Regions from separate parts of the Robertmurraya sp. genome, predicted to be linked through region 2. Evidence: predicted binding sites of a transcription regulator. Region 2 holds the regulator's gene; the other holds the start of a gene.
What was found. The regulator Rex, encoded in region 2, represses fermentation and respiration genes when NADH is low (regulators of the CRP and FNR family bind a similar motif). The targets are predictions, from matches to a motif close to TTGTGAAATATTTCACAA.
Positions count from the first base shown of each region.

Region 1 (6,100 bases), on a different contig from region 2:
TTATTTATCCCCCTATATAGGACATTTCAATTTTCTTTTTATTTGCTATTGTTTCTTCCGTTCTTTCATCCGAATAACGATCATTTCTTCCATTCCAAATTTCAGTAATTCTTTGTTCAATTTCCAAATCAGACACACCGCTTCTCATAAAGTCACGAATATCGTGTCCGTTCCCATTAAACAAACAAGTAAAGAGCTGTCCATTAGCAGAAAGTCTCGAACGAGTACAGCTAGAGCAAAACGACTCAGAAACAGAAGTAATAAACCCGACATCTACGTTTGAACCCTTGTATCGATATCGCTTAGCAACTTCTCCGAAATAATCGGGATCAACAGGCTCTAACAAATAATGCTCATTTAATCGTTCATAAATTTCCTTTTTTGTTACAACGTCATCCATTTTCCATCCGTTTGTACTACCAACATCCATGTACTCAATAAAACGGAGTTGTAGTCCATTATCTTTACAAAATTGTGCCATAGGAACAATCTCTTGATCATTTAATCCTTTTTTAACAACCATATTCAGTTTGACACCTAGCCCTGCTTTTTGGGCCGCATGAATTCCTTCTATTACAGGTCCAGTTTTCACACCGCGACCATTAATCTCACCAAAGAGCTCGTCATTCAAGCTATCAAGGCTAACATTTACCCTCTTAAGACCAGCATCCTTTAATTCCTCAGCATACTTTGGTAAAAGAACTCCGTTCGTTGTTAAGCCAATATCCTTTAAGCCCTTTATTTTAGAGAGCTTCTCAACAAGCAAAGGAAGCTGTTTTCGAAGGAGAGGCTCGCCACCTGTGAGCCGTATTTTTTCCACTCCAAGTCCCACAAATATATAAGCCAACCGCTCAATCTCTTCGTAGCTAAGCAATTCATTTCTAGGTAAAAAAGCAAAATCGGGACCAAACACCTCTGCTGGCATGCAGTACTGACACCTGAAATTGCATCGATCGATAACCGATATTCTTAAATCTCGTAACGGACGGTTTAATTGATCAGTAATTTTATTCATGATAATCAACTCCATCGCAAGAGTATCTTGCATGCATTGTAGTTTATTTTATTATAACGGTAAATCACTTTACAACATAACTATTTTATTAAACGTGAACATATTGTTACATCATTCGTGAAGTTATTGACAACAATTCTTATTGCCCTCATTGTAGATGATAGAATCATTAATGTCTAAAAAAGGGTGAATCCGGATGTCAGCAGTTGTAAAAGAAACTCATTCAATAGAGATAAAAGAACTTCTTCATCTGGCTGACCGCCGTTTTATTGGAGAAAAAAATACTTTTATCTTTCAAGAAGGAATGGAAGCAGAGGAAATGTACGTCATTCTGTCAGGGAAGGTACAGATTAGTAAAATTACATCCGATGGCAGGGAGCTGTCATTAAGGATTTGCGGTAAAAATGATATTTGTGGAGAACTAACACTTTTTACTCATTCCCCTAAATATTTGCTTAGCGCTAGGGTACTTGAAGATGCAGAAATTGCTGCAATTAATAAGGACGTCCTTGAGAAAGAAATCTTTCAAAACAGTTCTCTTGCCCTAGAGTTTTTAAAATGGATGAGCGATCATTTCAGAAAAACGCAAACGAAGTTCCGTGATCTCGTTTTAAACGGAAAGAAAGGTGCATTATATTCGACTCTGATCCGTATGACCAATAGTTATGGTGTAGAGGTACAAAATGGGATCCTTATCGATCTTCCACTAACAAATCAAGAACTTGCCAATTTTTGTGGAACTTCCCGTGAAAGTACCAATCGCATCTTAAATGAACTAAAAAAAGAGCAAATTATTTCTATTAAAAAGAGTAAAATCATCGTTCATAATCTACAATATTTAAGAGATGAAATTGGTTGTGAAAATTGTCCAAAGGTTTATTGCAGTATTGAATAAATCGGAGTGCAGAGATTTTCTGCACTCTTTTTTTATGCTTTCTTTGATCTTAAAGCCTTTGGCACATAAACACAAAATGGTTCACTTTCTAGGTAATCTCCTGTCATAGCATATGCTCTTGAGCGTGAGCCACCGCACACATATCTGAACTCACATACGCCACACTTCCCTTTATATTTATCAGGGTTCCTCAAGTCTTTAAAAATCGGTGATTCTCTATAAATCTCGGCTAACGGCTGCTCACGCACATTCCCTGCTTTTATTGGTAACAGCCCACTCGGGTACACGTCCCCAATATGAGAAATAAATACAAAACCGTTTCCGTCATTGACCCCCTTGGGAGCTCTTCCTAACCCATCAATACTTCCTGTTAAGCCCTGACTAGTTAAAGCATCCAAATAAGATATATTTTCCTTATTCTTCTCTTCTTTCATTTTTTGCTGAATAAACACACGTCGATAATGTTGAGCGGCTGTCGTTTTTATATCAAAAGGTACGCGTTTGCTCAGCTCCTGAAGCCAGATAAATACTTTTTCATGCTCTACTGGAGAAATCATATCTTTTTCTTGTCCTCTACCAGTTGGTACTAAGAAAAAGACACTCCACAAAACACATTGCAACTTCTCAACTAGTGCAGCCATCTCGTCTAGGTATTCATAATTGTAGCGAGAGATCACCGTGTTGATTTGAATCGGTATTTCAAGTTCATGAAGGTACTGAATTCTTTCTATGGTTAAGTCAAATGAACCTGCTGTGCCACGAAAATGGTCATGTATTTCAGCAGTCGGACCGTCTAAACTAAAGGCCCAACGTGAGAGACCTACCTCCTTGGCTTTTTCGATTGACTCTTTCGTAACATTTGGTGTGGCACTTGGTGTCATCGATACGCGTACACCTTTTTTTACAGCATATTCGGCAATATCAAATACATCTTTTCTCAAAAGCGGATCTCCGCCTGTAAATACGAGCATAGGATTATTCATTTCATATATTTCATTTATTAATTTTTTACCTTCTTCAAAGGTTAATTCCCTTGGATCTGTTTTATACTGTGCTTCTGCACGACAGTGAAGGCATTTTAGCTGACAAGCTCTCGTTAACTCCCAAATAACAATAAACGGATCTTTGTTAAAGTCTCGACTGACCATCACATTGAGGACCTCCTGACAAAGCACAACTTTATGAATCATATACGTCCATTGTATAGGGATCTTCTCCTGAAATAAGTGAACTAGCTCACACAATCATATTTTTTATAAAAAAAAGCTAACCGCACGAGCGGTTAGCTTCCGTCCTATCGAATTCCAAGCGCAATCTTTGCGTATCTTGACATTCTATCTTTAGACCATGGTGGGCTCCAGACGATATTTACTTCTGTCTTTTTAACTTCAGGGATATCACTTAGAGCCTCTTTCACATTTTCCACAATAGAACCTGCTAACGGACAACCCATTGAAGTTAACGTCATTGTAATGGTCGCAGTACCTTCTTCGTCCATCTCAATATCATAAACAAGGCCAAGGTTCACAATATCTATTCCAAGCTCTGGGTCAACAACTAATTCCAAAGCCCCCATAATACTATCTTTTAAATCTTGATCCATTATAATCACTCCTTAAAGTTCAACTCTATTTACATGATAACAAAATGGTTTACATAAGTTATAATATAATGATTATTTTTCTGCTGAAGTGACGTACATCATACTTGATGAAAGTAAATGCTTATCAAACCACTCAACGGTTTTTAACAGCCCTTCTCTGCTGACCTTATGATCAGCCTTTTCGTCACTAATAAAATGTAGTAACTGAGGGGTTTGTTGATAATGTTTCTTAATGCTTTCGTAGTAATCATACGCATATGAATACGGAACAATATTGTCCCTTTTCCCATGCCAAAATAAAAGTGGTCTTCCCATTAATTTTTCCGGTTGCAGGCTTAAGTCTCTTTCTCGAAGACGATCAAATAATTCATCAATAGCTGACTGCTCAATTGGCAGTTCTTTTCCTTGATTTTTCAGCTCTGCAATTTGCGCTTTAGCAAGTTTTTCATAATAAGGCATACCCATAAGACTTACAGCAGTATGAATCCATGGATACTGTGTTAATGCACCTAGAGTAACAATTCCTCCCATTGAAGTTCCAACAACTCCAATCTTTTCAGATTCGATCAACTGACTTTCTTCAAAATACTTCTTCAGATCTTTCAGTTCTGAAATGGTTTGTAAAACAATTTCCCAAAAATGAAACTGCAAATGGGAACTAGTTTCTTCCGTCTGTCTCTCCCCATGATACAGACAGTCTGGTAGTAACACACGAAACCCTTTTTCAGCCAGTAAATAAGCATAATGCAAATTATGTTCCTTCGCACTCATAAACCCATGTATAAAAATCACGAGAGGGAGCTTCTTATCAAAAAGGTTCGTACGAGCCAAATGTAATAATGGAATCTCCCCTATTTGTTTATTTTCAACAGAAATCACAAAGAAAACCTCCAATAATAAGTTGAATTTTTTTACAGAAGGGAAGCAATATTGTTAACATAAGAATATGTACAACATTCTTTTATTAAGAATTTCTATATTTTAGTGTATCATGTGGACAAGTATTTTCCTAAAGGTTTACACTTAACCTACTACGTCATGAATCGAGGGATAGACATGAGAGAAAAACATTTAATTGCTTTAGACCTTGATGGTACTTTATTAAAAGACGATAAGACCATTTCTGAAAAAACGAAAAAAGTCCTTAACAGCGCCAGAGAACAAGGACATGAGATTATGATTGCTACGGGAAGGCCATTCCGCTCAAGCGAAATGTATTACCATGAATTAAACCTTACGACTCCAATTGTAAATTTTAACGGTGCATTTATTCACCACCCCCGTTCTAACCAGTGGGGAGCGTATCATACGCCTTTAGATATAGAAGTGGCAAAGGATATTGTTGAGGCACTAGACTCTTTTTCCTTTCACAATATTATTGCTGAAGTCATTGACGATGTGTATTTTCATTATCATGATGAAAAACTTTTAGATATATTCGGTTTAGGAAAACCGAATATTACAACAGGTGATTTACGAAGGTTCCTAAAAGAGTCACCAACTAGTATGCTGATACACACAGAAGAAGAGCAAGTGCAGGAAATCCGTAAGCATTTATCAGATGTTCATGCAGAGGTTATTGATCATCGTCGTTGGGCTGATCCATGGCATGTGATTGAAATTGTGAAATCAGGTTTGAACAAAGCGGTTGGCCTAAAAAAGGTATCAGAGTTCCTACATATTCCAAAGGAAAGAATTATTGCTTTTGGCGACGAGGATAATGATTTTGAAATGATTGAGTATGCTGGTCGGGGAATTGCGATGGGCAATGGCATTCAGCAACTAAAGACCCTTGCGAATGAGGTTACACTTACTAACGAGGAAGATGGAATTGCTATCTACTTAAATGATTATTTAAACTTAAAAGCACTGTAACAATATATACAAACCCTCCCATTTTTTCTTCTAGTAAGCGAGCAGATTAGTGAGCATACTAACACTTGAGGTAGCAAGCCTGTTACTTCAAAATAGCTCGGATATGGAGGGATTTGCAATGGGTAAACGCAATAAATCAAAACGCTTTGTACAACAAGGTGTAGATGCAGTATCCAAGCATGACGATCGTATCCCATATCATACAACCTATGCAGAAGCAGAAGCACAAAAAATGGCAAATGTGAAAGAATCATCACTTGGTGGAATATAATGGGAAATAGACTATTTATCGAAGCCAGAAAAGCAGTTGACCTTGCCAAAAACGCAACGGGCAGCGGCCAGTATGAAGCGATATCAAGAGCCAAAAATGCTTTATCTTCTGCATATGCTAACTCCACTGTAGCTGAACAAGCGCAGCTGCGAGAAATGCAAAACGAGCTAGATATATAAGAAAAGCGCAAGCGCCCTGTTCAGCACCGTATGGCCTGGAGCGCTCCAACTGAGATAAAGGAAACACGAAGAGCCAGAGGCGCATTCGTGCTTGACTTATCGTAGGACGGAGAGCGAAGGACACTAGGTGCTAGGGCGCTGGAGCTAGACAATTCTCAAAGTCGAAAATCTTATCTTATCTTTTAAAAAAAGAAGGCTGACGAGTTCGTCAGCCTTCCTTTATTATTCAAACACTTCTAAAACTACTGGGTGGGATTGTTGG
Region 1 is NZ_JAKFCQ010000097.1:357-6,456, forward strand. Features, by position in the region: gene moaA (GTP 3',8-cyclase MoaA) at 5-1,015, opposite strand; gene ACGLXV_RS13500 (Crp/Fnr family transcriptional regulator) at 1,212-1,910, shown strand; gene ACGLXV_RS13505 (TIGR04053 family radical SAM/SPASM domain-containing protein) at 1,943-3,058, opposite strand; gene ACGLXV_RS13510 (metal-sulfur cluster assembly factor) at 3,205-3,513, opposite strand; gene ACGLXV_RS13515 (alpha/beta fold hydrolase) at 3,586-4,392, opposite strand; gene ACGLXV_RS13520 (Cof-type HAD-IIB family hydrolase) at 4,570-5,388, shown strand; gene ACGLXV_RS13525 (hypothetical protein) at 5,507-5,659, shown strand; gene ACGLXV_RS13530 (DUF3813 domain-containing protein) at 5,659-5,838, shown strand.
Region 1: the regulator Rex is predicted to act here: its motif matches at 3,135-3,152, upstream of ACGLXV_RS13505 (TIGR04053 family radical SAM/SPASM domain-containing protein).

Region 2 (12,101 bases):
AACATCGGAACTGTTTTTAATAAACTATTCATCAAGAAATACCGCTTTAACTCAAACATTCCCCAGTCGAACTCATGATCCTTCCATTTAGGATGACTCTGTAAGACACGGTTTTTCACATTGTCTATATAAAAGTCTGGTAAGGATTGATCGAGCTTTTTCACAATCGGGATTCCTTCTTTTATCTCTACACCTAGTTGTTCTGGGATTGGGTCATTCGTTAATGATTTTTTCTTCCCGCTTGAAAACAACGTACTTCCTAGCAGAATGAAGAATCCGATCAAAATAAAACCAATAAAATATTCCATGGCCCTCTCCCCTTTCAAAATCATGTTTCGTCTTTTTATTACCTTATATATACGGTTTAACCATAAGTAAGTTTCATTAAATTTTCGCAGGAACAAATCGTAAACAAAATAAAAAAGGAAGCTTCCCATAAGTTAGTTAACTTATGAGAAACCTCCGTTAATATCCTCTATGTTAGCAAAATGTTAGTTTTCCACTCTCATCTTACTTATTAACCCTCATATCGCAAGGGATGGAGGACATGATTACATCATGCCGCCCGTAGGTTGCTAGAGTGTAATATTGTTAACATTGAGTGCAAAAAGTGCGGTAGATCAACGTTTCGGATGTTCCTTACTGTAACATCTTTAACGGGGATTTACCGTTTTTTATGGGATTGCGTTAGCAAAATTGTTAGCAGTTTATGATTTTACCTTCTAACATATGATTTTTAAAAAACTCAACTAAACAAAGCAAAAGGAGCCCTAAATAATGAATTCAATTTTTCATACGAACAGTAAATTAAAGCGAAATTTTAATAAATGACTCAACTAATTAAAGAACAGAATAAACTATTTAAAGAAGGGTTCTCTTCCTGCTGTTATATTCAACTATTTGATTTTTTATTTTCGTTGTTTAATCCCTTAACTTTTAATGTTACATCTAGAGCAAGCCCCATTCCCTTGCCCGAAATTCCTCCCATTTTTCCAGTTGCTTTTAATCTTGCTTCTTCTGATAATTGGTTCCATTGAGGGTTAACACCATGAGTGCGGACTATATTATTTTCACCTCTATTATTTAAATTCCGTTGCTTAGTAAATGGGTTTTTTTCAGATAGGTCAGTTAGCTGACTTTCTTCAACCTTCCCCATGTTTTAAAATGGATCATTTGATTGTTGCTGTTGTCTCAAGAGATTTTGGAACATTTCCCGTTACCTTATATATTAAGATTTAGACAAAACTACCAATCCTAATTATAAGTAGTTTGTTGGTACTTGCGAACAAGTTTTTCAATATAATTATGCCGAAGCTAATGCTTTAATTATATTTCCTCTCCATTTGTCGCTATTACTTGCTGATACCAATTAAAACTTTTCTTTTTACGTCTATTTAAAGTACCTTTTCCATCATTATCTTTATCTACATAGATAAAGCCATAGCGTTTCTTCATTTCTCCTGTTGATGCACTAACTATATCAATACAACCCCATGGAGTATATCCTATTAGTTCTACACCATCGTATACCGCTTCCTTCATTTGTTCAATGTGTTCTCTAAGAAACTTTATACGGTAATCATCGTTTATTTTTCCATCCTTTTCTACAATATCAACAGCACCTAAACCATTCTCAACAACCATCATTGGGATTTTGTAACGGTCATACACATGATTCAGTACATATCGTAGTCCTTCAGGATCAATTTGCCATCCCCAGTCATTAGCTTTTAAGTAAGGGTTTTTAAATCCACCAAATACATTGCCTTGCGTTACATCACCCTCGGGGCGAGTCCCAACAACATGAGACTTATAATAACTGAACGTATAGAAATCCACACAGCCATTTTTTAGTGTTTCTTCATCCCCTTCTGCCATCTCAATTTTAATATTGCTTTCCTCAAAATAACGTTTTGTGAATGTTGGATACTCCCCACGAACATGCACATCCCCGCAAATCATATTATTAATTTGGTCTTGCTTTTGAGCTTTGATAATGTCTTTAGGATTACATGTGCTTGCATAGCCCAAGCTATAATTAATCATACACCCAACCTTGAAATCAGGATTAATTTGATGAGCTATATTCACTGCTTTTGCACTAGCAACCAGTTGGTGATGTAATGCTTGAAATCTCATTTGAGAGCTATCAACAGTTATATTGTTAAAAATGCCACTGTCATCTACTAACAATGCTCCAGCTATAAATGCACCTGCAGGAACCATTAAGCTATTAATCTCATTAAAAGTTATCCAATACTTAACTACATCTTTATAACGCTTGAAAAGTGTATTACAATAGCGCACATAATGATCAATGGCCTCTCTAGATGCCCAGCCATTATATTTTTCAGTTAAAGCGAAAGGAGCTTCATAATGAGAAATGGTTACAATAGGTTCAATATTGTATTTTTTCAATTCAGAAAAGACGTTGTCGTAGAATTTAAGCCCTTCTTCATTTGCTACTTTATCATCAACATTCGGGAATATTCTTGACCAAGCAATAGACATTCTAAAACATTTAAATCCCATCTCAGCAAATAATTTGATATCTTCTTTATAATGATGATAAAAGTCAACTGCTTCATGGGAAGGATAATAAGTTCCTTCTTCTATATGTTTAGTAATACGTCTTGGAGTCGTATGCGATCCACCAGTCATAACATCCGCTGTACTTGCCTTTTTACCTCCTACGTTCCAAGCGCCCTCATATTGATTCGCTGCAGTGGCTCCTCCCCACATAAAATCAACAGGTAATACATTTTTTTTATTCATTTTCTTTTCCCCTCTCAGACATATACTGATCAGATACAATCGTTAATAGTATTTCTTCTGTATCAATTGTTTCCTTTTCTGTAGTTAGAACATCCAGATATTTATTTGTGTTAGTAATAATAATTGGAGTAATTAAATCATAGCCTTCATTTTTAATTCCATCTATATCAAATTCTATTAATAAATCGCCAACGTTTACTTGATCGCCACTCTTTGCTTTGGCTTTAAAATATTTCCCTTCTAATTTAACAGTATCCAAGCCTATGTGAATTAACATTTCAATTCCGTCTTCGGATGTTATTCCTATAGCATGTAGAGTAGGGAATATAGTGGTTATTTTACCTTTTACAGGTGAGAATAAGCGTCCTTCTTTAGGAAGAATAGCAATACCCTTTCCTAAAACTCCGCTTGAAAAAGTTTCATCCTTAACATTATTTAATTCCACTACATCACCTTTTAACGGTGATGTAAGAACACTATTTTTAAGTGATTGATGAATTTTCACTAGATCATTTTCTTCATCCTTCTCTTGAGACTCTTCTTCGTCTACATCCTTAAATCTTAAAATAAATACCATCACGAAAGCCACTAAAAAGCCTATCGCACAACCAATTACAGCATGTAATAAATTATAAGGATCTTCTGTAATAAAGGCCGGCAAAGTAGCTAGCCCCGTTATACCCATTGCAGATCGTGCAACACCAAAGGACCCAACATAAATCCCACCGACTGCTCCTGCAATAACAATAGCGATTAACGCCTTTTTAAATCTTAGTGCAATCCCGAAGAGTGCAGGTTCTGTAACTCCAAGTACAGCTGTTGCACTGGTAGAGCTTGCAATTTGTTTAACCTGCTTATCCTTTGTTAGCAAAGCAACTGCTAATGCAGCTCCACCTTGAGCAAGGCTGTGGATTAACATACCTGGTCCTACAATTGGTTCTAATCCCGTTGTTGTATAAGCTGTTATCGCAATAGGACCTAAACTATAATGCATACCTGTCATAATCAAGAAAGGAAATGTTGCCCCAACGATACCTGAGACTAACCAACCCATGTTCGTATTAACAAAACCTACAAATTCCGCAACATAGTTACCTATTATTGCTCCTAGTGGGCCGATAGTAATTAAAGTTAATGGAGCCATGATTAAAATGATAAGCAAAGGTTTAAGCATTGTTTTTATTATATTAGGCGAAACCTTATCTGCAAATTTCTCCACATAGGACATGACCCAAACAGCCAAAATAATTGGGATAACGGAGGAGCCGTAGGTAGCTTTAGTAACAGGAATACCTAAAAATGTAATAGCGTCTTCACTACTCAACAATGTTGAAAAAGTAGGGTGTAACAATACACCGGCAAGTGCAATCGCTAATCCAACATTTACTTTAAATTTTACTGCAGCACTCCAAGCTAATAACATTGGTAGAAAATAATAAGCTGAATCACTAATAAATGTTAAAATGGTAAAAATTTCAGATTCCTTAGATATTAAAGAAGTGACACTTAAGATAACAAGCAATGCCTTAATCATTGCACAGCCTATCATTGCTGGTAAAATAGGCGTAAAAATACCAGATAGCGTATCTAAAATAAGCGAAAAACCTCTCTTCTTATTACCTGAGTTATCAGTGGTATCGGTTTTAAAATTACCTAACTTAATCAGTTCATCATGAACATTGTTTACATTACTTCCAATAATAATTTGATACTGTCCACCACTATTGGCGGTACCTAATACGCCCTTTATCTTCTTAATTGAATCAGTGTCTGCTTTGGAATCATCTTTTAAGTTAAAGCGTAATCTCGTTGCACAATGTGTGACATGCTCAATGTTTTTTTCCCCACCGACATGATTTAATATATCGGTAGCTGTTTTTTGATAGTCCATATAATCCTCCCATATTTAAATAAATAAAAAAAAGACCTAGGGTCCCGGAATGTAAAGAATAGTGATCGTGTCTCTTTACATATCGGGACCCTAGGTCATGCCTGCTTAATCAGTAACATTCCTAGTTAATGTTCTAATATTTAAATGTGTAATAAAATTTAGTTAATTATAACTCGTCTAATATGAACAGCTAAATATATCAGATCCTCATCGGTTAGTTCTTTTCCATAAACTTGTCTTATTTGTTCTCTGATTTTCAAACTACATTGGTATTCCTCTTTGTACTTTGATTTAATTAATTCTTGGAAATCGATATCACTGTTTTCTATAGGAATGTTTGTAGTGCTGAACAAACGATAAGCAAAAAATTTCAAGTGAGTAATAAATCTCACATAATATAAAGAATCTTCATCTAAATCGACTTTAAAATAATATCTTACTATCTTTAAAATCTTTTGAATGAACTGCGTAATCTTAACAGTTCCTTCCATATCGTATCCTAGTTCAGCGTTAATAATATGAAGCGCGATAGCTCCTGCTTCATCCTCTTTCAAATTAACATTAAATTCTCTATTAATAATATCCAAAGCTTTAAGAGCAACCTTATATTCTGAAGCATAAAACTTCTTTATTTCCCACAATAACCCATTTTTAAATTCTACACCATTTTTGTATCGGGTTACTGCAAAACTAATATGATCCGTTAATGTTATATATATATTATCATTTAATTCTGCTTTAAGTTCTAATTTAGCAGTCTTAATAATACTCTCTGAAACACGCATATACTCCATTGGAATTTGAGCAAGTAATGCATATAGCTTTCCTGCAACATTTTTTGATTTTAAATAGAATTCTTTTTCTATTTTTTCTATATCTACTGGGTCCCCTTTTTTCTTTTGAAAGCCTATTCCATTGCCTAAAAGTATTAGTTCCTGACGTCGGGGATTTATGGCACAAATGACATTATTGTTTATAACTCTAGTAATTTTCAAGTTGTTCCCCTCCTTTGAATCAACTTTTTCGCACACAAAAAGACCTATTTTCATGTAAACGTTAACTATTAACTATATGGTTAACGTTTACATAAAAATAAGGTCTTGCCTGCTTTCAGTAACAATCCTTATAAAGCTCTGATATTCATTTATAGATAATAATATAACGAGTTCTCTTAAATGTCAACAAGTTTTAGCTTAACTAAAAATAAGCCCCTTAAACAATAAAGGGAAGCGTTTAAAAAATAATTGCTTATGACGAGAACTTTGAAAAAGAACAAAAAGGAAGGTTTGAAAAAAGAAGCCTCCCACAAGTTCATCGAACTCATGAGAGGCCTCCGTTAAAATCCTCAATGTTAGCAAACCACTCTCACCTTACCAACAAACCCAGTCATATCAAGGGTTGAGGGGCATTATTACATCATGCCGCCCATTCCACCCATGCCGCCCATGTCAGGCATTGCAGGAGTATCTTCTTTAATGTCAGCAACAACTGCTTCAGTTGTTAAGAACATTGCTGCAACAGATCCAGCGTTTTGAAGAGCTGAACGAGTTACTTTAGTTGGGTCAACGATACCAGCTTCGATCATGTTTACCCACTCGCCAGTAGCTGCGTTGAAGCCTGTTCCAATTTCTTCACGCTTTAAGCGGTCTACGATAACAGATCCTTCAAGACCCGCATTGTGTGCAATTGTGCGAACTGGTTCTTCCATCGCACGTAATACGATGTTGATACCTGTTTTTACGTCGCCAGTTGCTTCGATAGCAGCCACTTTTTTGTATACGTTAAGTAGGGCAACACCACCACCAGAAACGATACCTTCTTCAACAGCTGCACGAGTTGAGTTCAATGCGTCTTCAATACGAAGCTTGCGCTCTTTTAATTCTGTTTCAGTAGCAGCTCCAACTTTAACAACTGCTACACCGCCAGCTAACTTAGCTAAGCGCTCTTGTAATTTTTCGCGGTCAAATTCAGAAGTTGTTTCTTCCATTTGCGCACGTATTTGGTTTACACGACCTGCGATTTGTGCAGAGTCTCCAGCACCTTCAACGATTGTTGTATTTTCTTTTGTTACAACAACTTTAGAAGCGCGTCCTAAAGATTGAATCGTTGCAGACTTAAGGTCACGACCTAGCTCTTCAGTGATCACTTCTCCACCTGTTAGGATAGCGATGTCTTCAAGCATAGCTTTACGACGGTCACCGAAACCAGGAGCTTTAACCGCTACTGCATTGAATGTTCCACGAAGCTTGTTAACTACTAAAGTAGCTAATGCTTCTCCTTCTACATCCTCAGCAACAAGTAATAATGGCTTACCTTGTTGTACAACTTGCTCTAGAACTGGAAGGATTTCTTGGATGCTTCCAATTTTCTTGTCAGTAATTAAGATAAATGGATTGTCTAAAACAGCTTCCATTTTATCAGAGTCAGTTACCATGTATGGAGATGCATATCCACGATCGAATTGCATACCTTCTACTACATCAAGCTCAGTAGTGAAGCCTTTTGATTCTTCGATTGTGATTACGCCGTCGTTACCAACGCGCTCCATTGCTTCAGCAATTAATTGTCCTACTTCATCATCAGCTGCAGAAATAGCTGCAACTTGTGCGATAGAAGCTTTGTTTTCAATTGGCTTAGAAATCGCACGAAGCTCTTCAACCGCTACTGCTACTGCCTTATCCATCCCTTTACGGATACCCATTGGGTTCGCACCAGCTGTAACGTTCTTTAAGCCTTCGCGGATCATCGCTTGAGCAAGAACCGTTGCAGTTGTCGTACCGTCACCAGCAACATCATTTGTTTTGCTAGCTACTTCAGCAACAAGCTTAGCACCCATGTTTTCGAATGCATCTTCAAGTTCGATTTCTTTTGCAATTGTTACACCATCATTTGTAATAAGTGGTGAACCGAATTTCTTTTCAAGAACCACGTTACGTCCCTTTGGTCCTAATGTTACTTTTACCGCATTTGCAAGTGCATCTACCCCACGAAGCATCGAGCGACGTGCGTCTTCACTAAACTTAATTTCTTTAGCCATTGTAAAATACCCTCCTCGAGTTTTTTCAATCTATTCTGTCTTCGTTTAGTTTTAAAATAAGAAAGTTCTACTCTTATCCAAGAATAGCAAGAATATCGTTTTCACGTAGAATTAAGTACTCTTTTCCTTCGAACTTAACTTCTGTGCCAGCGTATTTTGAGAAGATAATGCGGTCGTCCACAGAAACTTCAAGAGCTACACGCTCACCGCTTTCAAGTACGCGGCCAGTGCCGACAGCAACTACTTTGCCTTCTTGAGGCTTCTCTTTAGCAGAGTCTGGTAGTACAATACCGCTTGCCGTTTTTTCTTCCGTTTCAACTAGCTCAATTACAATGCGATCACCTAGTGGCTTTAACAAGTGAAACAACCTCCTCAAATATATGTAAGATTTTATTATTAGCACTCACTTAACTAGAGTGCTAACACAACTATTATATTAATGAATCTCTTCTTTTTTTGCAAGCGAGAAACCGCTTTTTTTTATAAATTTTTTGTAAAAGTCCTCCCATAACTTGTTAATTATACAACCTTACTAAGTATGTACTTTTCCATCTATTCTATCCATATAATGCTAAAATACGGACAATAATTCTTCTTATTTGATACAACCTGATGTTTACGAGTAGAATAACTATATTGGATTGAAAAGGAGACTTGTTTTGAAACGTGAATATTGGATTATATTAATTGCTTATATTGCAATGCAGCTTTCAAGCTTTATTGGTGTCCCTATAACCTCTCTTGTAATGGAAATGATTGGTTTTAATACAAATCACTCTCAAGGGTTTGCAGGTGTCACTTGGCTTGTCATCAGCTTTTCTATCACACTTGTTGTTGTCCTGCTGCTGTTGCGTAAAGAGATGGTAACTGCAAATGAAGTAAGAAACGGAGCAAGCTTAGGTCGGTCGATCCTCTGGTCCATCACAGGTGTCTTTCTTGCCCTATTTGCCCAAGCCTTTGCTGCGAATATTGAACGTTTGATTGGTATTGAGGTAGGATCTGATAATACACAACAGATTTTACGTATCATTGAAACTTTTCCTATTATGATTGTCGTTAGCTCAGTTATTGGTCCTATATTAGAAGAAATTGTCTTTCGTAAGATCATTTTTGTGGCATTTTATAAGCGTTTTAACTTTTTCCTATCTGCGTTGCTTAGCTCCGTCATTTTTTCATTTGCCCATATGGAGCCTGAGCATACCCTACTTTATTCGGCGATGGGATTCACCTTTGCGTATTTGTACGTAAAAACCAATCGTATTCTCGTTCCAATCGTTGCTCACGTATCAATGAATACGTTCGTTGTACTTGTGCAATCCGTATATAGGGAAGACTTAGAAAAATTAATCAAACAAGCAGAACAAATGCAAAGCTTTATTGGAGGATTCTTCTTATGAGACAGTCACCTTTATTCTCAGGAATTATATACATCGTCTTAGGTGCTCTGTTCACAGTGTTTGCGATTCAGGACTTACAACAAAATGGAGAGTGGGGCTTTTTTACTTACCTGCTTGTCTTGCTAGCAACATTTGATATTGGTTCAGGCATTCGGATGATTCTTTTACATTTTAAAATTAAAGAGATTAAGAAACAGCAAAAGAAATAGCCGCTCCACTAAGGGGCGGCTTGTTGTTTATTCCTCTACCATTTCTTCATCCACTGAATAGTGCTTTAAAAAGTACACAAGTGACTGTAACTCAATAGCCAAATCAATATGATGAACCCTTATTGATGATGGAACCGTTAATCGGGCCGGTGTAAAGTTTAAAATTCCTCTCACCGTTCCTTGAACCATTCGATCAGTAATGGATTGTGCGACCGTTGCTGGAACGGTTAATATCGCTACCTGAATATCTTCTCTTTCAATAACCTCTTCTAGATCATCCATATGATAGACGGGCACTTCTCCAATTTTTGTGCCTACCTTATCTTCTACTACGTCAAATGCAACAGCAATTTTTGTATTATTATTTTTTAAGAAATTATAATTTAAAAATGCTGTCCCTAAATTCCCCACTCCAATTAAAGCAACCTTCGTTAACTCATCTTGGTCGAGTGTTTTACGGAAAAAGGATAATAGATAGTTTACATTGTAACCGTATCCCTTTTTGCCTAACGCACCAAAGTATGAAAAATCTCTTCGAATCGTTGCAGAATCGACCTTCACCGCCTCACTTAGTTCAGCAGATGAAACTCGTTGCTTTCCTGATGAGTGTAAACTATTTAAAAAGCGATAATACAATGGTAGTCTTTTCGCCGTTGCTTGTGGGATTTTCATTGATTCATTACTCATCGTTCTTCCCCTACCTTCTACCTTTAACTAATATAGTTTCTCTTCTCTTTTAAAGTCACCGTTTTTTCCACCAGTTTTTTCAACAAGGTATGTTTTCCCGATAACCATTCCTTTATCTACTGCTTTACACATATCATAAACAGTAAGCGCACAAACAGAAGCGGCTGTTAACGCTTCCATTTCTACTCCTGTATTCCCTTTTGTCTTTACACTAGCAGATATATGTAGAGTATGGCAATTGTTATCTGATTCCCAATCAAAAGAAATATCGACACCAGTAAGTGGAATAGGATGACACATTGGAATAATATCCCATGTTTTTTTACAAGCCATAACGGCAGCAACCTGTGCGACTGCTAGCACATCACCTTTTTTCATTTGGTTATGTGTGATACGATCATATATCTCTTGATTGACTGTGATACTAGAATGGGCAATGGCCGTCCGTACCGTTTCGGGCTTATCACTCACATCTACCATTTTCGCTCTGCCTTCTTTATTAAAATGAGTGAACTCTGACATCAATTATACACCTCTTTCAAAATCATACACTATTTTCCTCGTTCTGTGTGAAAACATTGTAACATAGTTCACAACTCATATCATTGCTCATCCGTATTGAATGCGATACACTAACCGTAGAAGTATAGAGGTGAAATCAATGATACTACTACAAGTGAACCAGCTTTCCAAGTCTTATGGAGCTGACCTTATTTTATCGAATATAAAACTAGAAGTTCAAACAAGAGACCGTATTGCCTTAGTAGGCCGAAATGGGGCCGGGAAATCTACTTTACTCAAGATTATTGCCGGTCACCTTTCCTATGAATCAGGTGATTTAATCAAGCCCAAACATGTAACGATCGGGTATTTGGCTCAGAACACAGGTCTTGTTTCCGGATTATCCATTTGGGAAGAAATGCTTACCGTTTTTGAACAAGTCATGAATCAAGAGAAAGAGCTTCGTAAGCTCGAGGAAAAGATGGCTGATCCTACCGTATTTGAAGATGCTACTTTGTACGAGCGGACAATAAAAGAATATGACCATCTCCAAAATGAATTTAAGGAGAATGGGGGGTATCAGTACGAGTCTGATATACGTTCTGTCCTACATGGATTAAATTTCCACTCATTTGATTACTCTACAAAAATTGATAGCTTGAGTGGTGGCCAGAAAACTCGATTAGCTCTTGCGAAGTTGTTATTAACTAAACCTGATATTCTTATATTAGATGAACCTACCAACCATCTAGATATTGATACTTTGTCTTGGTTAGAGCAATATCTGACTGGCTACACGGGTGCCATCTTGATTGTATCCCACGATCGCTACTTTTTAGATAAAGTGGTCAATCAAGTGTACGAAATCTCTAGGAATCAAATCAGCAAATTCTCAGGAAACTACAGTTCTTATCTTGAACAAAAAGCCGAAAACTACGAGCGTGATCTAAAGCAATACGAAAAACAGCAAGATGAAATAGCCAAGCTCCAGGACTTTATTCAAAAGAATCTTGCTCGTGCATCGACCACCAAGCGGGCTCAAAGTAGAAGGAAGAAGCTTGAGAGAATGCAAGTTATGGACAAACCTCTTGGAGATGAGAAGTCCGCCTCCTTCGGTTTTGATATTGAAAAGCAAAGTGGCAATGAGGTGTTAAATGTTCATTCCTTATCCGTTGGCTATCATGATGAACGGATAGCTGAGGGACTTTCCCTCAGAATTACTAGAGGCGATTCCGTTGCCTTAGTTGGACCGAATGGGATTGGAAAGTCAACCTTACTTAAAACCATCCAAGGAACGTTACAACCCTTAGAGGGACAAGTTCACTATGGTTCCAACGTTAGCATTGGCTATTATGACCAGGAACAGGCGGCTCTTACTTCAAACAAGCGAGTTTTAAATGAGCTTTGGGACGAATATCCTCTGAAAAGTGAAAAGGAAATCCGGACTGTACTAGGGAATTTCTTGTTTACCGGCGACGATGTGTTAAAAACGGTATCCACTCTTAGCGGTGGGGAAAAGGCACGTCTAGCACTAGCTAAACTTATGATGCAAAAGGCCAATCTCCTTATACTAGATGAGCCTACCAACCATTTGGACTTGGACA
Region 2 is NZ_JAKFCQ010000077.1:12,856-24,956, forward strand. Features, by position in the region: gene ACGLXV_RS10995 (glycine-rich domain-containing protein) at 1-308, opposite strand, end outside; gene ACGLXV_RS11000 (C2 domain-containing protein) at 893-1,156, opposite strand; gene ACGLXV_RS11005 (glycoside hydrolase family 1 protein) at 1,327-2,775, opposite strand; gene ACGLXV_RS11010 (beta-glucoside-specific PTS transporter subunit IIABC) at 2,768-4,666, opposite strand; gene licT (BglG family transcription antiterminator LicT) at 4,825-5,661, opposite strand; gene groL (chaperonin GroEL) at 6,078-7,703, opposite strand; gene groES (co-chaperone GroES) at 7,777-8,061, opposite strand; gene ACGLXV_RS11030 (CPBP family intramembrane glutamic endopeptidase) at 8,363-9,100, shown strand; gene ACGLXV_RS11035 (YdiK family protein) at 9,097-9,309, shown strand; gene ACGLXV_RS11040 (redox-sensing transcriptional repressor Rex) at 9,337-9,996, opposite strand; gene moaC (cyclic pyranopterin monophosphate synthase MoaC) at 10,024-10,518, opposite strand; gene ACGLXV_RS11050 (ABC-F family ATP-binding cassette domain-containing protein) at 10,658-12,101, shown strand, end outside.